Linked DNA regions of Caldimonas brevitalea. The protein of the gene in region 1 interacts with the protein of each later gene in a pairwise test. Links are inferred from orthologs where the notes say so. Each region holds a gene or a part of one and is shown in the gene's direction. Other genes may lie near its edges.

Evidence for each region.
Region 2: the proteins of glnL (region 1) and AAW51_RS09010 interact in binary tests that used the Escherichia coli proteins (3 or more experiments, as listed by UniProt). The link is inferred for Caldimonas brevitalea from one-to-one orthologs.

Annotation. Positions count from the first base shown.
Region 1 is NZ_CP011371.1:3,897,730-3,912,759, reverse strand. Bases 1-2,909 are described here. They hold glnL (nitrogen regulation protein NR(II)), read left to right. Parts: upstream 1-892; coding sequence 893-1,927; downstream 1,928-2,909. Other genes in these bases: ntrC (nitrogen regulation protein NR(I)), read left to right, coding at 2,027-2,909; AAW51_RS16575 (hypothetical protein), read left to right, coding at 273-797; glnA (type I glutamate--ammonia ligase), read left to right, coding at 1-59. In the rest of the region: more of ntrC, read left to right, coding at 2,910-3,553; xth (exodeoxyribonuclease III), read right to left, coding at 3,577-4,344; AAW51_RS16555 (dihydrofolate reductase), read right to left, coding at 4,464-4,973; AAW51_RS16550 (thymidylate synthase), read right to left, coding at 5,168-5,980; AAW51_RS16545 (ABC transporter transmembrane domain-containing protein), read right to left, coding at 6,082-7,944; AAW51_RS16540 (MarR family winged helix-turn-helix transcriptional regulator), read left to right, coding at 8,015-8,506; AAW51_RS16535 (efflux transporter outer membrane subunit), read left to right, coding at 8,599-10,086; AAW51_RS16530 (HlyD/EmrA/EmrK family protein), read left to right, coding at 10,108-11,421; AAW51_RS16525 (DHA2 family efflux MFS transporter permease subunit), read left to right, coding at 11,438-13,030; AAW51_RS16520 (lipocalin-like domain-containing protein), read right to left, coding at 13,064-14,158; AAW51_RS16515 (FtsX-like permease family protein), read right to left, coding at 14,158-15,030.
Region 2 is NZ_CP011371.1:2,039,037-2,054,100, forward strand. The notes cover bases 4,270-7,212. They hold AAW51_RS09010 (P-II family nitrogen regulator), read left to right. Parts: upstream 4,270-5,543; coding sequence 5,544-5,882; downstream 5,883-7,212. Other genes in these bases: AAW51_RS09005 (NAD+ synthase), read left to right, coding at 4,270-5,505; AAW51_RS09015 (LOG family protein), read right to left, coding at 6,014-6,598; AAW51_RS09020 (RDD family protein), read right to left, coding at 6,679-7,212. In the rest of the region: AAW51_RS08995 (M16 family metallopeptidase), read left to right, coding at 1-2,454; AAW51_RS09000 (GNAT family N-acetyltransferase), read right to left, coding at 2,600-3,808; more of AAW51_RS09005, read left to right, coding at 3,811-4,269; more of AAW51_RS09020, read right to left, coding at 7,213-7,236; AAW51_RS09025 (DUF3106 domain-containing protein), read right to left, coding at 7,233-8,027; AAW51_RS09030 (DUF3619 family protein), read right to left, coding at 8,024-8,479; AAW51_RS09035 (RNA polymerase sigma factor), read right to left, coding at 8,476-9,042; AAW51_RS09040 (acetolactate synthase 3 catalytic subunit), read left to right, coding at 9,472-11,262; ilvN (acetolactate synthase small subunit), read left to right, coding at 11,428-11,919; ilvC (ketol-acid reductoisomerase), read left to right, coding at 12,065-13,081; pssA (CDP-diacylglycerol--serine O-phosphatidyltransferase), read left to right, coding at 13,286-14,116; AAW51_RS09060 (2-isopropylmalate synthase), read left to right, coding at 14,357-15,064. UniProt on the Escherichia coli protein: P-II indirectly controls the transcription of the glutamine synthetase gene (glnA). P-II prevents NR-II-catalyzed conversion of NR-I to NR-I-phosphate, the transcriptional activator of GlnA. When P-II is uridylylated to P-II-UMP, these events are reversed.

The DNA of each region.
Region 1 (15,030 bases):
TGACGCGCTTCCGCATGACGACCCACCCGGTCGAGTTCGACATGTACTACAGCCTCTGATCGAGGCGGCCGCCCTCCGGGGCGGACTGGCAGGCCGCCCTGCGGCCTACCCCTAAGGGACGGCCTCGCGCCGTCCCTTCGTCGTTTCAGTGCCGCACATCGTGCAGATTTGGCGGCCGGCGGCGTTTTGGCCGATACTCGGCCCTCCTCGCGGCGAACCGACCCCCGGTCCTGCTGTCCAATAGGGCCGCAGGACATCGAGACCCATCCACCATGCGTTGCCTACCCGTTTCCCTGACGCTCGTCTTCTGTGTGCTGACCGCCGCTGCGGTGCAAGCGCAGGGGCAGGTCTATCGTTGCCCGGGCAACAACTTCACCAACTCGATCTCCCCGAAAGACGCCGATGCCCGCGGCTGCAAGGTCGTCGATGGCGGCAACGTCACCATCGTGCAGACCCGTCCGCCAGGCCGGCCCGACGGCAAGGGTGGTGACACCAAGACCGCGTCGGTGCCCGCCTCGGCCGCGCGTCCGGCCGATTCCAAGGTCGACCCGAGCGAGCAACGCGCCCGCGACAGCGACGCCCGCCGCATTCTGGAAGCCGAGCTGCGCAAGGAAGAAGAGCAGTTGGCGGCGCTCCAGAAGGACTACAACAACGGCGAGCCCGAGCGGCGCGGCGATGAGCGCAACTACCAGAAATACCTCGACCGGGTGGCGGAGATGAAAGCCACCATCGCCCGCAAAGAGAGCGACATCGCCTCCATCCGGCGCGAACTCGGCAAGCTGCCCGCGGCGCAGTAACCCACGCCGCCGCGGTTGCCGTGCCGACGCCGAAGTCCCTGTTCGAACGTTTCATCGGGGCCTCGCCCTACGCGGCCTTCGACCACCTGGCCACGATGGTGGCCCTGGTGCACACCGACGGCGCCTGTTTGTTCGTCAACTCCGCGTTCGAGACGGTGCTCGGCCTGTCGCGGCGCAGCATGCTGCGCGGCTCGCTGTTCGAGTGGTTCGTCGAGCCGGAGGTGGTGCGCGATACGGTCGCGGCGGTCGCCCGCAACGACTTTTCGATCAGCCGCTTCGAAGGCCAGCTGCGCCGGCCCGCCTCGCCCGGCGGCGCCAATGGCACCGACGCGCTGCCGGTGCATGTGATCGTCACCCAGACCGACCAGGCCGACCTCGCGCTGGTGGAGCTGGTGGAAATCGAGCAGCAGACGCGCAAGGACCGCGAAGAGCGGGCGCTCGACCAGGCGCAAGCGACCAAAGAGCTGATCCGCAACCTGGCGCACGAGATCAAGAACCCGCTCGGCGGCATCCGGGGCGCAGCCCAGCTGCTGCAGATGGAAGTCGAGTCCAAGGCGCTGACCGAATACACGCAGGTCATCATCCACGAGGCCGACCGCCTGCAGGCGCTGGTCGACCGCCTGCTGGCGCCGCACCGCAAGCCGCATGTGGTGAGCGACGTCAACATCCACGAGGTGTGCGAACGGGTGCGTTCGCTGATCCTGGCCGAGTTCCCGCGCGGCCTGAAGGTGGTGCGCGACTACGACACCTCGATCCCCGAGTTTCGCGGCGACCGCGAGCAGCTGATCCAGGCGGTGCTCAACATCGCTCGTAATGCCGCCGAGGCCCTGCGCGAGCGCATGTCCAACGGCGACGCCTGCCTGCGGTTGAAGACCCGCATCGCCCGCCAAGTGACCTTGGGCAAGCAACGCTATCGTCTGGCATTGGAATTGCATATCGAGGACAACGGACCGGGCGTGCCCGAGGCCATCCGCGATCGCATCTTCTACCCTCTGGTATCAGGACGCGATGGCGGCTCTGGCCTGGGGCTCACGCTGGCGCAGACCTTCGTGCAGCAGCACCATGGCACGATCGAATGCGAGAGCGAACCCGGAAACACGGCCTTCAAGATCCTGATTCCCTTGCCCTGAGTCGAAGTTGTCGAACCCCCGCGGCCTGCCTCGCGAGGTGCGCGGCACTTCCGAGCCCAGGGGAGGGGCTCGGGCGATGACAAGGACTACAGGCGCCGCATGAAACCCATCTGGATCGTTGACGACGACCAATCCATCCGCTTCGTGCTCGAGAAGGCACTGGCGCGCGAAGACCTGCCGGTGCGCAGCTTCACCAACCCCAAGGACGTGCTGGCCGCACTCGACGACCACGACGAGCCCCAGGTGCTCGTGTCGGACATCCGCATGCCGGGCGGGTCGGGCATCGACCTGCTGGCGCATGTGAAGGAGCGCCATCCGGGGCTGCCGGTCATCATCATGACCGCCTACTCCGATCTCGACAGCGCGGTCTCGGCCTTCCAGGGCGGCGCCTTCGAATACCTGCCCAAGCCGTTCGACCTGCCCAAGGCCGTCGAATTGATCCGCCGCGCCGTGGACGAGAGCGTGCGCGAAGAGGTGGGCGACGAGCGCTATGCGCAGGTGCCCGAGATGCTGGGGCAGGCCCCGGCGATGCAGGACGTGTTCCGTGCCATCGGCCGCCTCAGCCAGAGCAACGTGACGGTGCTGATCACCGGCGAGTCGGGGTCGGGCAAGGAGCTGGTGGCCCGGGCGCTGCACAAGCACAGCCCGCGCGCCGCCGGGCCGTTCGTCGCGATCAACACCGCCGCCATTCCCAAAGACCTGCTCGAAAGCGAGTTGTTCGGCCACGAACGCGGCGCCTTCACCGGCGCGCAGACCATGCGCCGCGGCCGTTTCGAGCAGGCCGACGGCGGCACCCTGTTCCTCGATGAAATCGGCGACATGCCGTTCGACCTGCAGACCCGGCTGCTGCGGGTGTTGAGCGACGGCCAGTTCTACCGCGTGGGGGGCCACAACCCGCTGCGCAGCAATGTGCGGGTCATTGCCGCGACGCACCAAAACCTCGAAGAGCGCGTCAAGCTGGGCGCGTTCCGCGAGGACTTGTTCCATCGCTTGAACGTGATCCGGCTGCGGTTGCCGCCGCTGCGCGAGCGCCGCGAGGACATACCCTCGCTGGCGCGCTTCTTCCTTCAAAAGAGTGCCAAGGAACTCGGCGTCGAGGCCAAGCGCATCTCGGAATCGGCGCTGGCGCGCCTGACCGGCTTCGACTACCCCGGCAACGTGCGGCAGCTGGAGAACGTCTGCCACTGGTTGACGGTGATGGCGCCGGCGCAGGTGATCGAAGACAAGGACCTGCCGCCCGAACTGCTGGGTGAGGCCACGATGTCACCCAAGCCGCCGGTCAGTGTCGATGCGCCGGCGGCCATCAGCGCCGCGGTGCCCGTGGCCACCAGCTGGACGCTGCCGCCGACCGACGAACTGGCCGTCGCAGTGCCGGCACCCCAGCCCGCGCCGCTCGGCAACGGCGCCGGGGGCACCTGGTTGCTGGACCTGGAGCGCGAGGCGCGCCATCTGCTCGAAGGCGGCCGCCCCGACGTCTGGGACGCGCTGACGCGGCAGTTCGAGGCCTGTTTGATCCACGCGGCGCTCGAACTCACCCGTGGCCGTCGTATCGAAGCCGCCCACAAGCTCGGCATCGGCCGCAACACCATCACCCGCAAGATCCAGGAACTGGGACTGGACGACTGACCTTGCGCGCGCCGGGGGAGGGGTCAGCCGATCAGCTCGATCACCACCGGCGCATGGTCGCTGGGCCGCTCGTTCTTGCGCGGCAGCTTGTCGATCACACAGGAGGCGACCTGGGGCTTGAGCACGTCGCTGACCAGGATGTGGTCGATGCGCAGGCCTTGGTTACGGCGAAACGCCAGGTTGCGGTAATCCCACCAGGACCAGCTCTTGGGCGGCTGCTCGAACAACCGGAAGGCGTCGTGCAGCCCCAGCGCGAGCAGCTGGCGAAAGTGCTCGCGCTCTTCCGGCGTGCAATGGATCTGGCCGGCCCAGGCCACCGGGTCGTGCACGTCGGCGTCTTCCGGCGCCACGTTGTAGTCGCCCATCAGCAGCAAGCGCGGGTACCGCTGCAGCTCGGCCTTGAGCCACTCGTGCAGCGCTTCCAGCCAGCGCATCTTGTAGGCGAACTTCTCGCTGCCCGGCGCCTGGCCGTTGGGGAAATACGCACCCACCACCCGCAAGCTGCCGACGGTGCCGGCGATCACCCGGGCCTGCGGGTCCTCGAAGCCCGGGATGTTTTTGACCACGTCCGCCGCCGGCTCGCGGCTGAGCAGCGCGACGCCGTTGTAGGTCTTTTGCCCGAACACCTGCGCGAGATAACCGGCCTCGGCCAACTCGGCGACCGGGAATTTGTCGTCGGTCAGCTTGGTTTCCTGCAGCACCACGGTGTCGGGGTGGTGCTCGGCGAGCCAGGCCAGCAGTTGGGGCAGGCGCACGGCCAGGGAATTGACGTTCCAGGTGGCGAGTTTCATGCGGAGGACAAGTTGTTGATTTTGAACCGAGCATGCCCGAAGGCGGCAGGACATCGGCCGGCGTAGCGCCAGGGGGTGAAGCTGGGCCGGGCCCAGACCTCGACACCTGCTGGTGAGTTTTACGCCCCGCCGGCTTTCCGCCGGTAGGTCACGAAGTCGTATTTCCAGCCCTCGGACGACCGGTGCGATTCCCGCGACACCTCGTCGAAGGCATGGCGGTCCCACGCCGGAAAATACGTGTCGCCCTCGAAGTCGGCGTCGATCTCCGTCAGGATCAACTCGTCGACCAGCGGCAGCGCCTCGGCATACACGTGGGCACCGCCGATCACGAACACCTTGGTGGCGTGCTTCAGCAACTCGAGCGCCGCCTGCAACGAGGGCGCCTCCTCGATGCCCGGCGCAGTCCAATGGATGTCGCGCGTCAGCACCACATTGCGGCGCCCGGGCAGCGGCCTGCCGATCGATTCGAAGGTCTTGCGGCCCATCAGCACCGGGCAGCCCAGGGTCACCCGCTTGAAATGCTGCAAATCCTCCGGCAGGTGCCAGATCAGGGTGTTGTCGCGGCCGATCACACCATTGCGCGCCACAGCGGCAATGATGCTCAGTTCAGGCAAGTCGGGCGTGCTCATGGCGCTATTGTGGCGTTGCCGCCGGTTGGAGGTGCGGAGAACGGCGCCGCCGGGAGGCGCCGCGCCGATCAACTGGCATCCGGCGTGCCAATGGCGTGCGCCGGCGCCAGAACCGCGCGGCGGCCGCACAGCCGGCCGCCTGTCGCGCTGCTACGCCGCGGCCGGCGGGCCCGGCGGCCGGCGCGCGTCGTCGCTCAGACCGCCACCGGCGCCTTGATGTGCGGATGGTGCCGGTAGTCGACGATCTCGAAGTCTTCGTATTGATAGTCGAAGATCGACGCCGGCCGGCGCTTGATCTGCAGTTGAGGGTAGGGATAGGGCTCGCGCGACAGCTGCAACTCGACTTGCTCGAAGTGGTTGTTGTAGATGTGGCAGTCGCCGCCCGTCCAGACGAAATCGCCCACCCCCAGGTCGCACTGCTGCGCCACCATGTGGGTCAGCAGCGCATAGCTGGCGATGTTGAACGGCACGCCCAGAAAAATGTCGGCACTGCGCTGGTAGAGCTGGCAGCTCAGCCGGCCTTCCGCGACATAGAACTGGAACAAGGCATGGCAGGGCATCAGCGCCATCTTGGACAGCTCGGCCACGTTCCAGGCGCTGACGATGATGCGGCGCGAGTCCGGGTTGCTCTTGAGCGTCTGGATCACCTCGGCGATCTGGTCGATGTGGCCGCCGTCGGGCGTCGGCCAGGAGCGCCACTGCACACCGTAGACCGGGCCCAGATCACCGTCTTCGCGCGCCCATTCGTCCCAGATCGACACGCCGTGCTCCTGGAGCCAGCGCACGTTGCTGTCGCCGCGCAGAAACCACAGCAGCTCGTACACGATGGACTTGAGGTGCAGCTTCTTGGTCGTGACCATCGGAAAGCCTTCGTTCAGGTCGAAGCGCATCTGATGGCCGAACACGCTGCGCGTGCCGGTGCCGGTGCGGTCGGTCTTCGCAACGCCCTGGGTGTAGACCAGGCGCATGAAGTCTTCGTACTGGCTGCGTACCGGGCGGAGGGTCACGGGAGTCCTGCGGGCAACGTTGGGGAAATGGGATTATCCGACGTTCCGGCGCGCGCCGGCAGCCGGTACGGGACCGACGGGAACCACCGTGTCCGCCAGCGCTACGCCAGCGGCGATTCGGCGTCCGCGCCGTCGGCCTCCGGCACCTCGAACTGCAACGCCGCCAGCCGGGCGTACAGCCCATCGCGCGCCATCAACTCGGCGTGCGAGCCGACCTCGACGATGTGCCCATGCTCCATCACCACGATACGGTCGGCCCGCTGCACCGTCGCCAAACGGTGCGCGATCACCAGCGTGGTGCGGTCACGCATCGCCGCCTCCAGCGCTGCCTGCACCATCCGCTCGCTCTCGGCGTCGAGCGCGCTGGTCGCCTCGTCGAGCAGCAGCAGCGGCGGGTTCTTGAGCATCGCCCGGGCGATGGCGATGCGTTGGCGCTGCCCGCCCGACAGCCGCACGCCGCGCTCACCGAGGAAGGTGCGGTAGCCCTCCGGCAGGGCGCGGATGAAGTCGTCAGCGAAGGCGGCGCGGGCGGCGGCCTCCACCTCGGCGTCGCTGGCGTCGGGGCGGCCGTAGCGGATGTTCTCGAGCGCGTTGGCCGAAAAGATCACGCTGTCCTGCGGCACGATGCCGATGCGCTGGCGCAACGCCTGCAGCGAGGTTTCGCGCACCGGCACGCCGTCGACTTCCACCTGACCGCGCTGCGCGTCGTAGAAACGCAGCAGCAACTGGAACACGGTGCTCTTGCCGGCGCCGCTGGGCCCCACCAGCGCCACCGTCTCGCCCGGCCGCACGTCGAGGCTGAAGTGCTGCAGGGCGGGCGAGGCCGGACGCGATGGATAGCAGAAGCTGACGTCGTGCAAACGCACGGCCGAGCCGGCCGACACCGCCGGCAGCGCCCTGGGCTGGGCGGGCTCCGCAATGCCCGAACGTGTCGCCAGCAACTCCATCAGCCGCTCGGTGGCGCCGGCCGCACGCAGCAGGTCGCCGTAGACCTCGGCCAGCACCGCCACCGAGCTGACCAGCAGGATCACATAGACCACCGTCTGCCCCAGGTGCCCGGCGCTGATGTGGCCGCGCAGTACCGCCTCGGTGCCCTGGTACAAGCCCCACAGCAGCGCGCCGAAGGTGGCGATGATGATGAAGGCCACCAGCACCGAACGCGCGCGGGTGCGCCGCACGGCCGTGGCGAAGGCGCGTTCCGTCGACGTGTCGAAACGAGCCGCCTCGTGCGCCTCCTGGGTGTAGCTCTGCACCACCGGCACCGCGTTCAGCACCTCGGCGGCGATCGCGCTCGAATCGGCCACCCGGTCCTGGCTGGCGCGCGACAGGCTGCGCACGCGCCGCCCGAACCATAGCGACGGCAGCACCACCAGCACCAGAATGCCCAGCACCTGCGTCATCACATAAGGGTTGGTGACGACGAGCATGGCCAGCGCGCCCAGCCCCATCACGGTGTTGCGCAAGCCCATCGACAGGCTGGAGCCGACCACGGTTTGCACCAAGGTGGTGTCGGTCGTGAGGCGCGACAGCACCTCACCGGTCTGCGTGGTCTCGAAGAACTCGGGGCTCTGACCGACGACGTGCCGGTAGACCGCGTTGCGCAAATCCGACGTGATGCGCTCGCCCAGCCAGCTCACCATATAAAAGCGTGCGGCCGAGAACAGCCCCAACGCGATGCCGACGCCGAACAGCATCAGGAAGTGCTCACGCAAGGCCAACAAGCGCTGCCCGGGGTCGGCGCTCACCAGGCCCTGGTCGATCAAGGCCTTCAGGGCGATCGGAAACACCAGCGTGCTGAGCGCCGCGAGCAGCAGAAACACCGCGGCGAGCGCGATCCGGCCGCGGTAAGGGCGCAAGAAGGGCGCCAAGCCGGACAGCGAACGCACCGACCGCGAGCGCGGCCGGGCGGTGGTGGAAGACGATGCGGGCGAGGCCGCGGCGGCAGCGGGGAGGGTGGAAGCCATGGGGACAGCAGCATACGCGTTGCGGCGATCCTGCCTTGACAAACACTGCCTAGGCAACTAATCTGTCGCCATGTCCAAAACACCCCCTCCCGCCGAGTTCTACCGCGCCGAGGCCTACACGGCCGAGGAGAGCGTCGGTTATCTGATGCGGCGGGTGCTGGTCCAGTTGGCGCAGGCGGTCGACAAGCGGCTCGAGCCGCACGGCCTGACCAACGCCCAGTGGGCACCGCTCTACAAGATCCGTTCTTGCCAGGCCACGTCGGTGGCCGAGCTGGCGCGCCAGACGCAGACCGACACCGGCGCCATGACACGGCTGCTCGACCGGCTCGAGGCCAAGGGCTTGTGCAAGCGTGTGCGGTCGACCGAAGACCGTCGCATGGTGCATGTCGAGCTGACGCCGGAAGGCGCGCGCATTGCCGACCAGGTGCCGGGCGTGTTGTCGGAGGTGATGAACGCCCATCTCGCGGGCTTCACACCCGACGAGTTCGAGACCCTGAAGGGCTACTTGCGCCGCATGCTGGCCAACGCCGCGCTGGCCAAGGACGGTGCGGGCGACGGGTGAGGTCGGCGCCTGCACCAGGAGAGTGCCGCGTTCGCGCGCGGATTTTTTTGACTCAAATAATTGCCTAGGCAAATACAGTCGGAGCAAGTTTCATGAAGACTGCTGCACGCCGTGTCGCCGCCCCGCGCCTCGCGACAACCTTGCTACTGGCCCTGACGCTGGCCGGCTGCGCCAACTACTCGGGCATCGAGCCGGCGGCGAAGCCGCTGCGCCCCGAAGCGCTGGGGCTCGCGCCGTCGCCCCAAGAGGCGGCCGCCGCCCCGGCCGCTGTGAGTGGAACCTGGTGGCAAGGTTTCGGCGATACCACGCTCGACCGGCTGGTCGTGCAAGCGCTCGACGGCAGCCCCAACCTGCAGGTGGCCCGCGCGCGTTTGCTGCGCGCCACCGCCGGCGCCGCGGGCGCCGAAGCGGCCGCGGGCCTGCAGGTCAACGGCGCGGCCGACGTGACACGCCAGCACTACACCGAGAACGGCGCGGTGCCGCCCCCGCTGGCCGGCTCGATGCGCACCAGCGGCAGCTTGCAGCTGAGCGCCGGCTGGGAGTTCGACTTCTTCGGCCGCCACGCGGCGGCCTTGCAAGCCGCGTTGGGCGCACAGCGCGCGGCCGAAGCCGACCTGCACGCCGCCCGCGTGCTGCTGGCGGCCAATGTCACGCGGGCCTATGTGCAGCTGGCCCGGCTGGTCGAGCAGCGCGAGGTGGCCGCCCGCACGCTGGCGCAGCGCGAAGAACTGCTGGGCCTGACGCGCCAACGGGTCAGCGCCGGGCTCGACACACTGGTGGAACTGCGCCAGGGCGAAGGGGCCGTGCCCGAAACGCGCCAGCAGATCGAGGCCCTGGACGAACAGATCGCGCTGGCGCGGCATGCCTTGGCCGCGCTCACCGGCCAGGGGCCGAAGGCGCTCGCCACCTTGCAGCCCCGGCTGGCGGCGGTGGCGCTGCTGCCGCTGCCGCGGGCGGTGCCGGTCGACCTGTTGGGCCGCCGTGCCGACGTCGAGGCGGCGCGCTGGCGGGTCGAGGCGGCGAGCCAGGATGTCGCATCGGCCAAGGCGCAGTTCTATCCCAACGTCAACCTGGTCGCCTTCGCCGGCCTGTCCGCCATCGGGCTCGACCGTCTGTTCGACAGCGGTAGCGAGCAATACGGCATCGGCCCGGCGTTGCGCTTGCCGATCTTCGACAGCGGGCGCCTGCGCGCCAACCTGAGCGGCCGCACGGCCGACCTCGACGCCGCCGTCCACAGCTACAACGCGACCGTGCTCGACGCCGTGCGCGATGTCGCCGACCAGCTTGCGTCGGTGCAGTCGGTGGCGCGTCAGCAACGCGAGCAGCAAGCCGCCGCGGCCGCCGCCGAGAGCGCATACGACCTCGCCTTGCAGCGCTACCGGGCCGGCCTCGGCAACTACCTGACGGTGCTGAGCGCCGAGACGCGCTTGCTGGCGCAGCGCCGCGAGACCACCGAACTGAAGGCGCGTGCGCTGGACACCCAGGTGGCGCTGATCCGCGCGCTGGGCGGCGGCTACACGCCGGCCGACACGGCGCCGTCGCAACAGCACGCCGCCCACCACCCACAAATCGAACGCTGAACACCGACCGAGGCCCCTGCCATGAACCCCTCCGAGACCCCCGTCGCCGCCACTTCCCCCCGCCGTGCCCAACGCAAGAAGGCGCTGCTCGCCGTCACCCTTGGTGTGCTGCTGGTGGGCGCCGCCTATGGCGCCTACGGGCTGCTGTTCGGCGGCCAGTACGAAACGACCGACAACGCCTATGTCCAGGGCAACGTGGTGCAGATCACGCCGCAGGTGAGCGGCACGGTGCTGTCGATCGCCGCCGACGACACCGACTACGTGCGCGCCGGCCAGACGCTGGTCACGCTCGATGCGAGCGACGCGCGCGTGGCGCTTGAACAGGCCGAGGCGCAGCTGGCGCAGACGGTGCGCGAAGTGCGCGTGCTGTTCGCCAACAACGGTGCCTTGCAGTCGCAGGTGTCGCTGCGCGAGGCCGACCTTGCACGGGCCCGCAGCGAGCTGGCGCGCGCGCAGGACGACGTGACACGCCGGACCCCGCTCGTGGCCACCGGCGCGGTCGGCAAGGAAGAGTTCAACCATGCCAACGCCCAGTTGAATGCGGCGCGCAGTGCCGTCGCCGCGGCCGAGTCCGCGGTGGCCGCGGCCCGGCAGCAGCTGACCTCCAATCAGTCGCTGACCGACGGCACCAGCGTCGACGCCCATCCCAACGTGCAGCGCGCCGCCGCGCGGGTGCGCGAGGCCTATCTGGCGCTGCGGCGCACCGAGCTGGCCGCGCCGGTGGAAGGTCATGTCGCACGCCGCAGCGTGCAGATCGGCCAGCGGGTGCAGGCCGGCGCGCCGTTGATGTCGGTGGTGCCGCTCAAGCAGGTGTGGGTCGACGCCAACTTCAAGGAAAGCCAGCTGCAGCGTCTGCGCATCGGCCAGCCGGTGACGCTGATCGCCGACGTCTACGGCAGCAAGGTCGAGTACCACGGCAAGGTCGAAGGCCTGGGCGCCGGCACCGGCGCGGCCTTCTCGCTGCTGCCGGCACAAAACGCCACCGGCAACTGGATCAAGGTGGTGCAACGGGTGCCCGTGCGGGTCGCGCTCGACGCGCGTGAACTCGAAGCGCACCCGCTGCGGGTGGGCCTGTCGATGGAGGCCCGGGTCGACGTCGCCGACCAGGGTGGCAAGACCCTGGCCGACGCCCCGCGCCGTCAGCCCACCGCGCAGGCCAGCGGGGGGGACGGGCTGGACCGAGGCGCCGAAGCGGCGGTGCGCAAGATCATCGCCGCCAACCTGGGCACGCCGGGTCGGTCGGCCCGCCACGCCGCCACGGTGGCGGCGCCGGCGGCCGACACCTCCTCCGCGCATGCGGCACGGTCGGCGCAAACATCGTCGGCCCATCTGTGACCATCGGAGCGACCCGATGAGTGCCACCGCTTCTTCCCCCGCCGCCGCTGCACCGCCACCGGCCTTGCCGGCGCGACCCGGGCCGCTGCAGGGCGGCTCGCTCGTGCTCGGCACGCTGGCGCTGTCGCTGGCGACCTTCATGAACGTGCTCGATTCGTCGATCGCCAACGTCTCGCTGCCGGCCATCGCGGGCGATCTGGGCGTGAGCCCGACGCAGGGCACCTGGGTCATCACCAGCTTCGGGGTGGCCAACGCCATCTCGGTGCCGTTGACCGGCTGGCTCACGCAGCGCTTCGGCGCCGTGCGGCTGTTCACCGCCAGCGTGCTGCTGTTCGTGCTGACCTCGTGGCTGTGCGGCTTTGCGCCGACCCTGGAGCTGCTGATCCTGTTCCGCGTGCTGCAGGGGCTGGTGGCCGGGCCGATGATCCCGCTGTCGCAGACCTTGCTGCTGTCGAGCTACCCGCCGCAAAAGGCCGGTATGGCGATGGCGATGTGGGCGATGACGACGCTGGTGGCGCCGGTGATGGGGCCGCTGCTGGGCGGCTGGATCACCGACAACATCTCGTGGCCCTGGATCTTCTACATCAACGTGCCGGTCGGCCTGCTGGCCGCAGGCATCACCTGGAGCATCTACGCCAAGCGCGAGACGCCGACGCGCAAGCTCCCGGTCGACGCGGTCGGCATCGCCTTGCTGGTGCTGTGGGTCGGCGCGCTGCAGATGTTGCTCGACAAGGGCAAGGAACTCGACTGGTTCAGCTCGCACGAGATCGTCGCCTATGCGGTGGTCGCCGTGGTCGGCTTCGCCTTCTTCCTGGCCTGGGAGCTGACCGAGGAACACCCGATCGTCGACCTGCGCCTGTTCGGCCGCCTCAACTTCACGCTCGGCTCGCTGACGCTGGCCGTCGCCTACGGGCTGTTCTTCGGCAACGTGGTGCTGCTGCCGCTGTGGCTGCAGCAGTTCATGGGCTACACCGCCACCGCGGCCGGCATGGCGCTCGCGCCGGTGGGGCTGCTGGCCATCCTGCTGTCGCCGCTGGTCGGCCGTAACGTGCACCGGATCGACCCGCGCGGCCTCGCCACCGTCGCCTTCCTGGGCTTCGGGCTGGTGTTGTGGATGCGCTCGCACTTCACGGTTCAGACCGATCTGCAGCACATCATGGTGCCCACGTTGCTGCAGGGCGCGGCGATGGCGTTCTTCTTCATCCCGCTCAACAGCATCGTGCTGTCGGGCCTGACGCCGGACCGCATCCCGGCCGCCTCGGGCTTGAGCAACTTCGTGCGCATCACCGCGGGCGCGATGGGCACCTCGCTGTCGACCACGCTGTGGGAGAACCGGGCCACGCTGCATCACGCCCATCTGGTCGAGCGCCTGGGCGCTGGCGACCCGGCGTGGCAGGACGCGCTGGGCCGCCTGACCGCCGCGGGGCTGAGCCCGGAGCAGGCGATGGCGCAGATCACCCGGATGATCGACCAGCAGGCCTACACGCGCGCGGCCGACGACATCTTCCTGGCGTCGGCGGTGCTGTTCGTCTCGCTGATCTCGATGTTGTGGCTGACCCGGCGGCGCCAGGGCGGGGCGGCGGCAGTAGACGCGGGCGGGGCGCACTGAATCCTGCTGAGACTCAGAGCGGTTCGATGCTTCTCAGAGTCTCAGCCGGTCGGCGTAGCCGGTCATCTCCAGGTAGCCCTGGCCCACCCGCTGCCCGCGAGCATCGAGCAGTTCGCTCAAGCCCTCCCAGTAGATCGCGCCGGTGGTGGCCCGGCTGTCCAGCTCTTGCGCGTCGAGCAAGGCGCGCACGGTGTAGCGCCCCACAGGCGTCTCCACCTGCCATTCCACCGGGTAGCTCGCCTGCGTGGCGGGGCTCACCCAGCGGCGCCCCGGGCTGAAGCGCACCTCGTCGGGGGCGAAGCTGCGGCGCTCGCCCGTCGGGTCGCGCCAGACGCCGGCGGCCCACAAGGTCGACCCGTCGCGCCGACGCATGCGCGCCGCGCTCAAGGCGCTGCCGTCGTCGAGGTTCATGCCGATCCAGTCCCAGCCGTCCGCGTCCGGGTGCATCACCTCTTCGCTCCATTCGTGGTCGAGCCACGCCTGCCCCTGCACCTCGTGGGTTTGCCGCGCCAGTCGCAGCCGGCCCTGCACGGCGAGCTGCGGTTGCGAGTAGTAGTAGCTCGATTGCTCCGGCAGCGGGCCCTTGCGCGAGTAGCCGGCCTCGCCTTGCAGCAGCAGCGGCTGGCGTTCGCGGATCTGCAGGTCGAGCGCGAAACGCGGGCTGTCGAGCCGTGCCTCGTAGACACTGCCGCCCGGAGGTCCGCGGCGCCGCAACACCCAGTCGCGCAGCCGCACGTCGGTGTCGCCGACGGCCGCCTCCGCCAGGCCGAAGCCGGCGCGTGCGCTGCGCTGCTCGTGCAGCAACCGGCCGGCGCCCAGGTCGGTCAAAGCGGCATGGCCGAGGATCAGCTGCGTGGCCGCGAAGCGGCTGGCCCGGGCCGGCGCGGCCGCATCGACGCGTGAGCGGAAAAAGGTGACCTGAAAGCCGAAGCGGGCCGCGCTCGCCGTTTTCAGCGCGCCCGTCACGTACCACCATTCGGTGCGGTACTCCGGGTGCGAGCCGTAGTCGTGCGGGAAGCGCAGCGGCGTGTTCGGCAGCACCACCGGGCGGCGGGTCGCTCCAGCCGTCGGCAGCCACTGCAGGCCCACCCATCCGGCCAAGGCCCGAAGGCCGTCGCGTCGTCGTATCACCAGTCCTCCTTGACCGCCAGCACCGCGTCGCGGGTCACCGCGGCGCGCCCGGCCCCGTAGGCCGTCAGGCTGCCGGCGACGACCACCGCCAGGCACAGGCCCAGCAAGCGGCCCCAGGGCAGCAGCAGGTCCATGCTCCAGTGGAAGCTTTGCGGGTTGACGACATGCACCAGCACCACGCTGACCAGCAGGCCCAGCGCCAGGCCCAGCACGGCGCCCGCCGCCGTCCACGCTGCGCCTTCGCCGGCCACCACTGCCAGCACCTGGCCGCGCGTGAAGCCCAGGTGCTGCAGCAGGCCGAACTCCTTGCGCCGGGCCAGCACCTGCGCTGAAAAGCTCGCCGCGATTCCGAACAGGCCGATCGCCACGGCCACGGCCTGCAACCAGTAGGTGACCGCGAAGCTGCGGTCGAAGATGCGCAACGAGGTGGCGCGGATCTCACCGGCCGAGGCGAATTCGATCAGCTGCGGATCGGGGCTGAGGCCGCGCACCGCCTGCTGCACGGCGCCCAGCGCCGCTTCGTCGCGGAGCCACAGGGCCAGGTCGTTGACGCGTGCGTCGCCCGTGAGGCGCGTGAAGTCCGCCCGTTCGATCACCACCGACCCGTGCTGCCGCGCGTAGTCGCGCCAGACGCCTCGCACGTGCGCCTCGAGCGGCGTCGCGGCGCCCGGCAGCGGCAGGCGCAACCGGGTGCCGGGGCGGGCGCCGTAAAGGTCGACCATCGCCTCGCTGACATAAACGCTGACGCGACCCGGCTCGGCCGGCACCAGTTCGCCGACCAGCGGCAGGGTCTGCGTGACGTCGCCGAGCCCGCGGGCGATCAGCGCCACGGCGGGCCGCGCCGGGTCGAGCGTCAGGCTGGTGACCCG
Region 2 (15,064 bases), 1.9 Mb from region 1 along the record:
AAGGGCACGCCGCGCCACCCCAACGTCTGGGCCGAGTTCACGAAGCGCGGGCTGCGGGCCAACGGCTCCACCTGGCTCGATCGCACCAACTACTTCGCCAGCTTCTCCAGCAACGACGAGAACCTCAAGTGGTACCTGGGCTGGCAGGCCGACGCGATGGTGAACAGCTTCATCGCGAAGCGCGATCTGGACACCGAGATGACAGTGGTGCGCAATGAAATGGAGATGGGGGAGAACAGCCCCAGCCGGATTCTGTTTGAAAAAGGGTTGGCCACAATGTACCAGTGGCACAACTACGGCAAGAGCACCATCGGTGCGCGCACCGACGTCGAGAATGTCGATATCGGCCGGCTGCAAAACTTCTATCGCACCTACTACCAACCCGACAACGCGACGTTGATCGTCGCCGGCCGTTTCGACCCGGCCCGCACGCTGAGCTGGATCGCCGACGCCTTCGGCAAGATCCCCAAGCCCAAGCGCCAACTGCCCTTGCTCTACACGCTCGACCCGGTGCAAGACGGCGAGCGCAGCGTCACGCTTCGGCGGGTCGGTGGCGTGCCGATGGTCTACGCGATGTACCACATGCCGCCCGGCGGCGACCCTGACTTCGCGGCCGTGAACGTGCTCGACCTGATCATGGCCGACGCGCCCTCCGGCCGTCTGCACAAGCGTCTGGTCGAGGGCCAGCTCGCCGCCGCAGTGTTTGCGTTCTCCCAGGAACTGGCCGACCCCGGCTTCTCGGTCTACGGCATCCAGCTGGCGCCAGGCCAAGACCTGGCCAAGGCGCAAGACGCGATGCTGAAGACGCTCGAAGCGGTGGCCAGCCAGCCCGTGACGGAGGAGGAGCTGAAGCGTGCGCGCTTGAAATGGCTCAAAGAATGGGAACTCGCGTTCTCCGATCCCGAGCGTGTCGGTGTCGCGCTGTCCGAGGCCATCGCAGTCGGAGACTGGCGCGTCTTCTTTCTGACCCGCGACCGTGTCCGCAAGCTCACGCTGGAACAAGTGCAACGGGTGGCTCAGTCGTACCTGGTCAGTGCGAACCGCACCTTGGCCTCCTATGTGCCGACCGAAGCCCCCCAGCGCGCCCCGGCGCCCAAGCGGGTCGACCTTGCGGCCATGCTGCAAGGCTACACGGGCGACACTGCCGTCACCCAAGCCGAGGCATTCGACGCGACGCCTGCCAACATCGAGGCGCGTACCCAACGCTTCTCGCTGAAGAACGGTCTGCAGGCCGCGGTGTTGCCGAAGGGCACGCGAGGGGCCGTCGTGACGGCGCAGCTGAGCCTGCGTTTCGGCGACGAGCAGAGCCTCAAAGGCCGAGCCGTGCAAGGCGAGCTGGTGGCTGCGATGCTCGACAAGGGCACTCGACAGCTGTCGAGGCAGCAGTTGCAGGACCGGCTGGATGAGTTGCAGGCCGAAGTGGCGGTGCATGGCGGCACCACGGGCGCGTCGGTCCTGATCCGCACACGGCGCGAACGGCTGCCCGAAGTGATGGCCGTCGTGGCGCAGATGCTGCGCGAGCCGGCGTTCCCGGCCGAGGCCTTCGACGAAGTGCGCCGGCAAGCGCTGTCCTCGTTGGAAGCGGAGCGCAAGGACCCGGACGCCATCGTCAACAACGAACTCGACCGCCGCTTCAGCCCCTATCCGGTGGGCGACGTGCGGCACGTTTTGAGTTTTGATGCGCAGCGGGCGGCCCTGGAGCAGGTGAAGCTCGACGATTTGCGCGACTTCCACCGCCGTTTCTACGGTGCCTCGACGGCCCAGTTCGCAGCCGTCGGCGATTTCGATCCGGCTGCCCTGCGCCAGGCCCTCGAGGCCCACTTCGCAGACTGGAGCGCGCCGCAGACCCACGCACGGGTGCCGCAGCCTTATCTCGAGGTCAAGCCGGAGCAACTCAGCTTCACCACACCCGACCGGCAGAATGCCTATCTGCGCGTCAGCCAGGCCATCCCGGTCAAAGAGCTGGATCCCGACTACCCGGCTCTCGTGATGGCGAACTACCTGTTGGGGCAGGGCGGCAACTCGCGGCTGTGGTTGCGGGTGCGCGAGTCGGAGGGGCTGTCGTACGACGTGCGCTCGGGACTGCAATGGAACGCGTGGGAGCCCAACACCTTGTGGACTGCCACCGCCATCTTCGCGCCCCAAAACCGGGCCAAGGTCGAAGCGGCGGTGCGCGAGGAGATTGCGCGCGCGCTGAAAGACGGCTTCACGGCGGCCGAACTCGAGCAAGGGCGTCAAGGCCTGTTGAGCTTCCGCCGGCTGTCGCGCGCGCAAGACCGCAATCTTGCCGGCACCCTGGCCGAGAATCTCTACCTGCGCCGCGACTTCAAAGTGAGCCAGCAGGTGGACGAGGCCTTGACGCGGGTGACGCTGGCCGAGGTGAACGCCGCCTTGCGCAAATACCTAAAGGCCGACCGCTTTGTGATCGGCGTCGGCGGCGACTTCAAGCCCTGAAGCGCGGTGCAGTACAAGGCCGTCCATCGGCCCGAGCGCTGCGTGAGGCGGCCGCGCGCCTCACGCAGCGTCCGCCGCAGGGGCCCCACCACGCCCCAGCGGCGGAGCCAACGGCGAAGCGGCGGGGCCGCCGCCCCCATCCGCGTCACTCGGTTTCTGCCCCCATCACCTTGAACGGCGTGCGCTCACGCAACTCGTCGACGTACGCCGCCATCCCCGACCGCTCCCGCGCGAGAAAACGCGCCACCGCATCCGAGAACGCCGGGTGGCTCAACCAGTGGGCCGACCACGTCTCGATGGGCATCAGCCCGCGTGCCATCTTGTGCTCGCCTTGCGCGCCGCCTTCGAAGCGCTCGTAGCCCTGCGCAATGCACCACTGCAGCGGTTGGTAGTAGCACGCTTCAAAGTGCAGACAGGGGATGTACTCGACGCTGCCCCAATACCGCCCATAGGCGCGCCGGCGCTCGGGGTCGACGGCCACGAGCGACGCGGCGACGCGCTTGCCCTCGCGCTCGGCGATGAACAGCAGCCAATGCTCGGGCATCGTGTGCGCCATCAGCGTGAAGAAGCGGCGCGTCAAATAAGGCGTGGAGTGGTGGGCCCGGTAGGTGGCCCGATAGCAGGCGTAGAAGAAGTCCCAGTCTTGCTCGGTGATCTCGCCGCCCAGCCGGGCCTGGAACGTCACCCCGGCGTCTGCCACGCGGCGCCGCTCCTGCAAAATCTTCTTGCGCTTGTCGCGCTGCAGTTCCGCGGCGAAGTCGGCGAAATCGGCAAAGGCCGTGGGCGCCCGATTACGCCAGTGAAACTGCACGGTGCTGCGCAGCAGCCATCCGGCCTCGCGGGCGGTCTCGCGGTCGGCTTCGTCGATGAATAGCAGATGGGCGGACGACAGCTCGTTGTCGCGCGCCAAAGACTCGACGGCCGCCAGAAGCGCCGTCCGGGCGCCGGGCTCGGTCGCGAGCAGTCGCGGGCCCGGCACCGGCGTGAACGGCACCGCGTCGAGCAGCTTGGGGTAGTAGTCCAGCCCATGCTCCTCATAAGCCTGCGCCCAGGCCCAGTCGAACACGTACTCTCCATACGAGTGGCTCTTCAGGTACAGCGGGCAGGCGGCCATCAGCTGCGGCGATGCGCCCCCCCGCCACACCGTCAGGAAGTGCGGCGCCCATCCCGTCTCGGCGGTCGCACTGCCCGATCGGTGCAGCGCCAGCAGATAGGCGTGGCGCATGAAGGGGCCTGCCTGGGGCGACGCGGCGACGAGTGTGTCCCACGCCGCTGCGTCCAGCTCGGCCGGATCCTGATGGAGGCGGATGACATAATCGTCCGAGCCCTTGATCACCTGCATCTTTTGATTCATTGATGTCAGCACAACACCCTGTGAAATTGGCCGTCGCACAGTTCAACGCAACGGTGGGCGATCTCGCCGGCAACGTCCGCAAGATCGTCGACATGGCGCGCCACGCCTACGCGCAAGGTGCGCGCGTGGTGCTCACGCCCGAGCTGTCGCTGTGCGGCTACCCGGCCGAAGACCTGTGGCTGCGGCCGGCGTTCATGCAGGCCTGCGCCCAGGCGCTGCAAGACTGCGCCGCACAACTCGCCGACCTGCCGGACCTGCATGTCGTCGTCGGGCACCCTCAGCCCGCAGCCGACGACGATGTTAGGACCAAGTCCCTGAGCGTGCAGCGGCGCTTCAATGCGGCCTCGGTTGTGGCAGGGGGGCGGGTGCTGGCGACCTACGCCAAGCGCGAGCTGCCCAACTACCAGGTGTTCGACGAACGTCGCTATTTCGCCTCCGGCCGTGACGCCGGCCAGCCGCCGGTGGTGTTCGAGGTGCAAGGTGTGCGCTTCGGCCTCAACATCTGTGAAGACGCCTGGTTTGCCGAGCCGGCCGAAGCCGCCCGTGCTGCCGGGGCCGAAGTCCTGCTGGTGCTCAACGCGTCGCCCTATCACCTGGGCAAGGTGCACGAGCGTGAGGCGCAGATCGGCGACCGGGCGCGCGCTTGCGGTTTGCCCATCGTCTATGCGCACCAGGTCGGAGGCCAGGACGAGTTGATTTTCGACGGCGCGTCGTTCGCCGTTCAGGCCGACGGCAGCCTGGCCGCCCGCGCGCCGATGTTCGAAGAAGCCGTGCTGGTGCTCGAGGTGAACGGCAGCCGCCTGCACGGTTCGGTCACGGACGTGCCGTCGCTCGAGGCGCAGGCCTGGGGGGCACTCGTCACCGGCGTGCGCGACTACATCGGCAAGAACGGCTTTCCCGGTGCCATCATCGGCCTGTCGGGCGGCATCGATTCGGCGCTGGTGCTGGCCATCGCGGTCGACGCCCTCGGCCCCGAACGGGTGCGGGCGGTCATGATGCCCTCGCCCTACACGGCCGACATTTCCTGGCTCGACGCGCGCGAGATGGCGCGCCGCCTCGGCGTGCGCTACGACGAAATCGCCATCTCCGAAACCTTCGAGTCGTTCCGGCGCAGCCTCGCCCAAGACTTCGCCGGCCTGCCCGAAGACGCGACCGAAGAGAACATCCAGGCCCGCATCCGCGGCACGCTGCTGATGGCCTTGTCCAACAAGCATGGTGCCATCGTGCTGACCACCGGCAACAAGAGCGAGATGGCGACCGGCTATTGCACCCTCTACGGCGACATGGCCGGCGGGTTCGCCGTGATCAAGGACGTCGCCAAGACCCTCGTCTACCGCCTGGCGGCATGGCGCAACCGCCAGCCGACCCGCCTCACAGACGGCACGCAAGGTGAGGTCATCCCCGAGCGCATCATCACGCGGCCGCCCTCCGCCGAGCTGCGCCCCGACCAGACCGACCAGGACAGCCTGCCGCCCTACGACGTGCTGGACGCCATCATGCAGCGGTACATGGAGGAGGACCAGAGCATCGAGGACATCGTGGCCGCGGGCTACAGCCGGGCCGACGTGGAGCGCGTGACGCGGCTGCTGAAGATCAACGAATACAAGCGCCGCCAGGCGCCGGTGGGCATCCGCATCACGCACCGCGCCTTCGGACGTGACTGGCGCTACCCGATCACGTCGAAGTTCCGCGCTTAAACTACGCTCAATCCCTCGTCTCGACATACGGAGCCCCCATGAAGCAGATCACCGCCATCATCAAACCCTTCAAGCTCGAGGAAGTGCGCGAAGCCTTGGCCGAGGTGGGCGTCACCGGGTTGACTGTGACCGAGGTGAAGGGCTTCGGTCGCCAAAAGGGCCACACGGAGCTCTACCGTGGTGCGGAGTACGTGGTCGACTTTCTGCCCAAGGTCAAGGTCGAGGTCGTCGTGAAAGACGCTGACGTCGAGCGCTGCATCGAAGCCGTCGTCAAGGCGGCCAAGACCGGCAAGATCGGGGACGGCAAGATCTTCGTGACCGCGGTCGAGCAAGTGGTGCGCATCCGCACGGGCGAGACCGACGAACAGGCGGTCTAAGACCCGCTGGGCCGGTTGGCCAGGCCGCGCGCGCCAGCCGCAGCCGAGATGTTCTACAGGAGCCCGCCCGATGGCGGGCTCTTCTGTTTGCACGGTGGCGCGGCGATCGGTGCCGACGGGCCAGGACCGGCTCAGATGCGGCTGTAATCGTCCGGCTCGGTGGCACCGGCCGCCAGCCGGTGAAGGCCGGAGAGCAGCTCGGAGGCCGCGGTGTCGACCTGCAGCAGCCCCTGCTGCGCAGGTGGGACGAAACCCTCGTCCACCGCATGCTGCAAGAACCTCAGCAAGCCGTCGTAATAGCCCCCGATGTTCAGCAGCCCCAGCGGCTTGTCGTGATAGCCGAGCTGGCGCCAGGTCCAGACCTCGAACAGTTCCTCGAAAGTGCCGATGCCGCCGGGCAGGGCCACAAAGCTGTCGGCCCGTTCGGCCATCATCTGCTTGCGCTGGTGCATCGTCTGCACCACGTGCAGCTCGGTCAGCCCACGATGGGCGAGTTCTCGGTCCAGCAGCGCCTGCGGGATCACGCCGACCACCGTTCCTCCCGCCGCCAACGTCGCGTCCGCGACGATGCCCATCAGCCCCGCGCGACCGCCGCCATAGACGAGGCGCCAGCCGCGCCGCCCGATTTCGCTGCCGACATCCCGGGCCGCCTGTTCATACGAGGGCGAGCCGCCAGGCCGCGACCCGCAATACACACACACGGAAAAAGCGTTCATCCGGCGATCTTCTCACGTGGTGACCCGCGGCGCAGCTGCACCCCCTCCCCGGGCGGCGAGAGGTCCGCGCGCCGGGCGACTCAGCGCCGAGCGGTGGCAGGGCGGGGGCGCACAGGCACCGGTTCCGAGTGCAAGAGCTGGGTTTGGCACAACACATCGTGCCAGTACTGACGCCGAGGGTGCAGCAGTGCGAGCCCGGCGTACAGCAGCACCCACGCCAGCATCGCGCCGAACAAGACCCCTTTGCCTTGCCACGAAAACAGCCAGCTGGCGCCCAGCGACGGCAGGAACCAGACCCAGCTGCACACGAAGCGCAACGACGCGCGCCCGTAGCCCACCGGCTCGCCCCGCAGGTTGACCAGGCGGATCCGCCAGGTCTTCATCGCCAGCGTCTGCCCGCCGTGCGACCAGAACCAGACGAAGTACAACGCCAGTACGCCAAACATGAAAGCTTGCAACTCGTGGCGGCCTTGCAGTGCATGGCGCTGCTGCGTCAGCGACGAAAACAGCAAACCGGCCAGCATCACGACGCCGAACAGCAGCACCCCCTCGTAGATGAAACAGGCCAACCGCCGGCGCAGCGGCGGAGCCATGTGCAGCGGGGACGACGGGGTGGGGGCGGGTCCGGACTGGCTCATTTGCGCCGCGCCGGCGCCTCGCCGGTATCGGTCGCGACACCTTGCGGTCCGACGCGCGGGAGCAGGGTGTTGGCATCGACGAAGTCGGGCGTCGCGGCAATCTTGGGCATGCCCGCCTGCTGATGCCACGGCGGCGCGGGCCGCTTCTTGATGGAGGTGGTGGTGGCGCCGGGGCGGGCCTGCAACATCACCGGGGACAACGGCACCGTGGCCGGTCCCGTAGCAGCCGGCGGCTTGGTCTTGTCCGCTGCCGCGGCCTTCACCGGCTTGCCGCCGGCGGTCTTGCCCGCGGGGCCGCCCTGCGCCTTACGCGCCAGCTTCAGGCGCTCTTCCTCGCTGAGCGCCTGGTAGGCCGCCCAGCGGTCGCGCCGTTCTTCGGCCGACGACAGGTCTTTCGCGTCACGGTAGTTCACCCGGGCCGTGCGCCGCTGTTCGGGCGACAAACGTACCCATTCGGTCATGCGCTCCTGCAAGCGCGCTTGTTCGCTCGGGCTCAAAGAGGGAAACCGCGACGCGATGCCCATCCACTTCTGTTTGCGGGGTGCGTCGATGCCGGCCCACTCGCGCTGGAGCGGGCGCAAGGCCGATTGTTGCGCCGGGCTGAGTTCCGACCACGACGGCCCGCCGGCACGCGGTGCCGTCGCCGCCGGTACCGCGCGCTGGCCTTCGGCCTGTCCGCCGGGAGGCGCCGCGCTCGCCGTCATGCCGGCCATCAGGCAGGCGACCGCCACTGCCAGGCCTCGCCGGCGGCGGGTCACCCAGCGCCGCCGCCCGTGGGCAGGGTGGTTCATGGCTGCCGGTCCCGCAGGAACTCGGCGAACCCGGGATCGGTATAGGCCGCCGGCGGCAGGTCATCGGCCAGCAGGGCGGAATCGATGTCGGCGGCTTCTTCTGCCTGCTGCTCGTCATGCAGCTGTTCGATCAGGAACAGCCCGGCGAGCAGCAGCACCAGCGGCAACAGCGACGCGATCGACCACCACCACGGCTTGTGAGCGTCTTTCCCAGGGCCGCCCAGCGCAGCCGCATGGCCCACACGCACCAGCGCCGGCGCCTGCGCGGCAGCGGTGGCGGGTTGTTGCTTGCGGCGGGCAAGCGCCTGCTCGCGTGCGAAACGCAGGCGCTCGCTCACGTCGGCGGGCAGGTCCTGCGCGGACAGGGACAAGCTGGCCCCAATGCGGTGCGCAAAACGCGCTTCCAGGGCCTCGAGTTCGGCGTCTTCCAGGGCGGTGGTGTTTGACTTCATGGCGCAATTCCCTTTGCCTTGAGGGCGCGGGCCAGGGCGGAAACGGCTCTCGAGCAGTGGGTCTTCACACTGCCTTCCGAACAGCCCATGACAGCAGCTGTTTCGGATACATCGAGTTCCTCCCAGTAACGCATCAAAAAGGCTTCCCGTTGACGCGTCGGCAGCTTCCCGACTTCGACTTCGATCGCTTGCAGGATCTGGGCCCGGGCGACCGAGTCGGCCGCACTTTCGGTGCCGCTTGACTGATCGAGCGCCTCCAGCGTTTCCAGCAGGTCGAAGTCACCGTCCGGATCACCCGACTCGAACGACTGAAAACTCTGCATCACCGCGTTGCGCACCTTCTGGCGGCGAAACCAGTCGGTCGTCGCGTTCGACAGGATGCGCTGGAACAGCAGCGGCAATTCCGCGGGGCTACGGTCCCCGTACTTCTCGGCCAGGCGGATCATGGAGTCCTGGACGATGTCGAGGGCGGCGTCGGTGTCGCGCACGGCGAACAGCGTGCGCTTGAAGGCCCGCTTCTCGACGCCCTTGAGGAATTCGGTGAGTTCTGATTCGCTGGCCAAGGGGCGGGAGCGCTAGCGCAGGAAAACGGGGGACTCGCCCGGGCTCACGCAGGGCGCCCGCAGCAGGGCAGCCTGGCCACACCCGGCACGGCGCGAGGCGCCCGCCGAAGGCGGCGCCTGTACGCGGGCAGGGGCTCGGGTGATGAGGACGCGACGTCTTTGCACTATCAGCGACTGGGAATGAGACGAAAAATTATCGCATTGATGGGAAACGCGTCCTAAAACGGCGGCGCACCGGGCACGAGAACGCCAAAGTGCGATAATGCCGGCTTGCAAAACACACGGGTCTCAACTCGGACGCCCGACCCGGGCCTCCTCGTTCATGACCGCGCAGGCTCCAAATCCGCCTCACGAGGGCGAGTTCACTTCGGTGAACGTAGAGGAGGGGCACCGATCGTTTTTCGTTAGAGAAATTCAGAAAGGTTCTTAATGGACATGTCTGCCGCGGACCACAAGCGCGCCGCCGCTTCGGACGGCAAAGCCTCCCCGCACAACACCCATTCCCCTGAGGAGCTGAACGGCTCCGACATCCTGGTGCGTTGCCTCCAGGCCGAGGGCGTCAAGTACATCTGGGGCTACCCCGGAGGTGCCGTCCTCTATATCTACGACGCACTCTATAAGCAGCAGACCATCGAGCATGTGCTGGTGCGCCACGAGCAGGCCGCGGTACACGCCGCCGACGGTTATGCGCGCGCCACCGGCGAGGTCGGCGTGGCCCTGGTGACGTCCGGGCCCGGTGTGACGAACGCCATCACCGGCATCGCGACCGCCTACATGGACTCGATCCCGATGGTCATCGTCACCGGTCAGGTGCCGACGCCGGCCATCGGCCTCGACGCCTTCCAGGAGTGCGACACGGTTGGCATCACGCGGCCCATCGTCAAGCACAACTTCCTGGTGAAGGACGTGCGCGAGCTGGCCAAGACGATGAAGAAGGCCTTCCACATCGCCCGTACCGGCCGTCCCGGCCCGGTGGTGGTCGACATCCCGAAGGACGTGTCGCTCAAGGTCACCGCGTTCGAGTATCCCGACAGCGTCGAGATGCGCTCCTACAACCCGGTGCGCAAAGGCCATGGCGGCCAGATCCGCAAGGCGGTACAGCTGTTGATGAGCGCCAAGCGGCCCTATATCTACACCGGCGGCGGCGTCATCCTCGGCAACGCCTCGGCGGAGTTGCGCGAGCTGGTCGACCTGCTCGGCTACCCCTGCACCAACACGCTGATGGGCCTGGGCGCCTACCCGTCCAGCGATCCGAAGTTCCTCGGCATGCTGGGCATGCACGGCACCTACGAAGCGAACATGACGATGCAGAACTGCGACGTCCTGCTCGCCGTCGGTGCCCGCTTCGACGACCGTGTCATCGGCAACCCGCGCCATTTCGCGTCGGTCGAGCGCAAGATCATTCACGTCGACATCGACCCGTCGTCGATCTCCAAGCGTGTCAAGGTCGACATTCCGATCGTCGGCGACGTCAAGGACGTGCTGCAGGAGCTGATCGCGCAGATCCGCGAGCAGCAAAGCCGCCCCGACGTGCAATCGCTGTCGAGCTGGTGGGGCCAGATCAACGAGTGGCGCAAGCGCGAGTGCCTGAGCTACAAGCGCTCCAACGAGGTCATCAAGCCCCAGCAGGTGGTCGAGACCCTGTGGGAGCTGACCAAAGACCGCGAAACCTACATCACGTCGGACGTCGGCCAGCACCAGATGTGGGCGGCCCAGTTCTACCGCTTCGACGAGCCGCGCCGCTGGATCAATTCCGGCGGCCTGGGCACGATGGGCGTGGGCCTGCCCTATGCCATGGGCATCAAGCTCGCCAAGCCCGATGCGGAGGTGTTCTGCATCACCGGCGAAGGCTCGATCCAGATGTGCATCCAGGAGCTGTCGACCTGCCAGCAGTACCAGACGCCGGTGAAGATCGTCTCGCTGAACAACGGCTACCTGGGCATGGTGCGCCAGTGGCAGCAGCTCGATTACGGCGGCCGCTATTCGCACAGCTACATGGACGCGCTGCCCAACTTCGTCAAGCTGGCCGAGGCCTATGGCCACGTTGGCCTGCTGGTCGAGCGGCCTTCCGACGTCGAGCCGGCGCTGCGCGAAGCCATGAAGCTGAAGGACCGCACCGTCTTCCTCGATGTCCGCACCGACCCGACCGAAAACGTCTGGCCGATGGTGCAGGCAGGCAAGGGCATCACCGAAATGCTGCTGGGGTCCGAAGACCTGTGAGGTGAATGAGAGGCCGGCAAGGGCGCTGCCGTTACCGCGGGGCGTCAGGCGCCGGCCCTCCCACCGCACCGGCTCGGGCTGGAACAAACCACTTTTCGATCGGACAGCGTGCCAAGGGCCGCCGGTTACCGCCGTCGGCCTGAAGAGTACGAACCACGACGACTTATGAAACACATCATTGCAGTGCTGCTGGAGAACGAGGCCGGCGCCCTCTCCCGCGTGGTAGGCCTGTTTTCGGCCCGCGGCTACAACATCGAAAGCTTGACGGTCGCCCCGACCGAAGACCCCTCGCTGTCGCGCATGACCATCGTCACGAGCGGCTCCGAAGACGTCATCGAGCAGATCACCAAGCACCTCAACCGGCTGATCGAGGTGGTCAAGGTGGTCGACCTGACCGAAGGCAGCTACACCGAGCGTGAGCTGATGCTCATCAAGGTGCGGGCGGTCGGCAAGGAGCGCGAAGAGATGAAGCGCATGGCCGACATCTTCCGCGGTCGCATCATCGACGTGACCGAGAAGACCTACACCATCGAGCTCACCGGCGACACGAGCAAGCTCGACGCCTTCATCGAGGCGATCGACCGCGCCGCCATCCTCGAGACCGTGCGCACCGGTGCCAGCGGCATCGGCCGCGGCGAGCGCATCCTGCGTGTGTGAGCCGCAGCAGAACCGAAACAACGAAGACCGTGAACGAGTGAACAGGTGATGCCGTGAACATGTGAGGTGGGGCATTCGACGCGGTTGACACTCGTTCACGCGGTCGCTCGGTCACCTGTTCACAAGATTTTTTGGAGAGAACCCAATGAAGGTTTATTACGACAAGGACGCCGACCTGAGCCTGATCAAGGGCAAGAACGTCGCGATCATCGGCTACGGTTCGCAGGGCCACGCCCATGCACAGAACCTGAACGACAGCGGCGTGAAGGTCACGGTCGCGCTGCGTCGCGGCGGCGCTTCCTGGAACAAGGCCGAGAAGGCCGGCCTGAAAGTGGCCGAGATCGCCGAGGCGGTGAAGTCGGCCGACGTCGTGATGATGCTGCTGCCCGACGAGCAGATCGCAGCCGTCTACCACAGCGAAGTCGCCCCCAACATCAAGCAGGGCGCTTCGCTCGCCTTCGCCCACGGCTTCAACGTGCACTACGGCCAGGTCGTCCCGCGCGACGACCTCGACGTGTGGATGGTCGCGCCCAAGGCGCCCGGCCACACCGTGCGTTCCACCTACGCCCAAGGCGGCGGTGTGCCCCACCTGATCGCCGTGCACGCCGACAAGACCGGCAAGGCCCGCGACCTGGCGCTGAGCTACGCTGCGGCCAACGGTGGCGGCAAGGCTGGCGTGATCGAAACCAGCTTCCGCGAAGAGACCGAGACCGACTTGTTCGGCGAGCAAGCCGTGTTGTGCGGCGGCACCGTCGAGCTGATCAAGGCCGGCTTCGAAACGCTGGTGGAAGCCGGCTATGCGCCCGAGATGGCCTACTTCGAGTGCCTGCACGAGCTGAAGCTGATCGTGGACCTGATCTACGAAGGCGGCATCGCCAACATGAACTACTCGATCTCCAACAACGCCGAGTACGGTGAGTACGTCACCGGCCCGCGCGTGGTGACCGAGGACACCAAGAACGCGATGCGCCAGGCCCTCAAGGACATCCAGACCGGCGAATACGCCAAGAGCTTCATCCTCGAGAACAAGGCCGGTGCCCCGACGCTGCAGTCGCGCCGTCGCCTGACCGCTGCCCACCCGATCGAAGTGGTGGGCGAGCAGCTGCGCGCGATGATGCCCTGGATCAAGAAGAACCGCCTGGTCGACCAGTCGAAGAACTGATCGTCGCAAGCAAGCCAGCCCCAGCTGTACGAGCCGCGAGGATTCCTCGCGGCTTTTTCATCTGGGGCTGTTGTATTCTCGCCCCATGCAGTGCCCACACCTCCCGCCGCGTCCGACGTGGCGCCAGGCACCGCACGGGGCACCCCGCAGCGGTCCTCGCTGCGTGCCTGCTTGCCTCCTTCGCGACGTTCCGACCCCGTAGACATGAACCATTTGCATGACCCCGATGACCTGCCAGCGGCCGAGGTCGTCGCGCGCCCGCGCCGCAAGGGGATCTACATCCTGCCCAACCTGTTCACGCTGGCCGCGCTGTTCGGCGGCTTCTATGCCGTGGTGATGGCGATGAACGGTCGCTTCGACCTGGCCGCCATCGGCGTGTTCTGCGCGATGGTGCTCGACAGCCTCGACGGCCGGGTGGCGCGCATGACCAACACGCAGAGCACCTTCGGCGAGCAGATGGACAGCCTGTCCGACATGGTGTCCTTCGGCGCGGCACCGGCGCTGATCGTTTATGAGTGGGCACTGCAGGGCCTGGGCAAGCTGGGCTGGATCGCCGCCTTCGTCTACTGTGCCGGCGCGGCGCTGCGGCTGGCTCGCTTCAACACCAACATTGCCGTCGTCGACAAGCGCTTTTTCCAGGGGCTGCCCAGCCCGGCGGCCGCCGCGATGGTCACCGGCCTGATCTGGGTGATGGACGACCTCGGCTTCAAGGACGTCGCGCTGAACGAGCCCTGGCTCAAGTGGACCGCTTTCGGCCTCACGCTGTATGCCGGTCTGACGATGGTCACCAATGCGCCGTTCTACAGTTTCAAGGATGTCAGCTTCCGGCGCTCGGTGCCGTTCATCGTGATCGTGGCGATCGCCTTGTCGTTCGCCGTGATTTCCTACCACCCGCCGCTGGTGTTGTTCGCGGTGTTCCTCGCTTACGGCTTTTCCGGCTATGCGGTCTATTTCATCAAGAAGGCCAAGGGCAAGCCGGTCAGCGTGATCGCGGTGTCGACCGACGAGCCGGACGAGAAGGGCTTGCATCAATGAGGTGCGCGGCTGGCACGGCCTCGTGATATATTGACCCTCATGACGACGCGCCTCGCCCCCCACACGCTACTGCCTCTAGCAGTGTCACGGGCACGCTGATGGCTCACGTCTAAGAGTTTTCTCGTCAACGGCCCGCCAGCTACAACGCTCGCGGGCCGTTTTTGTTTTTGCGCATCGCTGCGCTGTGTACCGGTTGGTTCGCGCGGAACGCGGCAACACCACACACCCACGGAGTCCACCATGGCCGACAAGCTGATCATTTTCGACACGACCCTGCGTGACGGCGAGCAATCGCCCGGCGCCTCGATGACGAAAGACGAAAAGCTGCGCATCGCGCGCCAACTCGAGCGGCTGCGTGTGGACGTCATCGAGGCCGGCTTCGCCGCCTCGTCCAATGGCGATTTCGACGCGGTGAAGGCGATCGCCGACGTCGTGAAAGACTCCACCGTCTGCTCGCTCGCCCGCGCCAACGACCGCGACATCTCGCGTGCCGCCGAAGCGCTGAAGGGGGCCGCGTCGGCCCGCATCCACACCTTCATCGCGACCAGCGCGCTGCACATGGAGAAAAAGCTGCGCATGACGCCTGACCAGGTGTACGAGCAGGCGCGGCAGGCGGTGCGGTTCGCCCGCAACCTCACCGGCGACGTCGAGTTCTCCCCCGAGGACGGCTACCGCTCCGAGATCGACTTCCTGTGCCGCGTCCTGGAAGCGGTGATCGCCGAGGGCGCCACCACGATCAACATTCCCGACACCGTCGGCTATGCGGTGCCGGAGCTGTACGGCAACTTCATCAAGACCCTGCGCGAGCGCATCCCCAATTCCGACAAAGCCGTCTGGTCCGTGCACTGCCACAACGACCTCGGCATGGCCGTCGCCAACTCGCTGGCGGGCGTCCAGATCGGCGGTGCGCGGCAGGTCGAGTGCACCATCAACGGCCTGGGTGAGCGG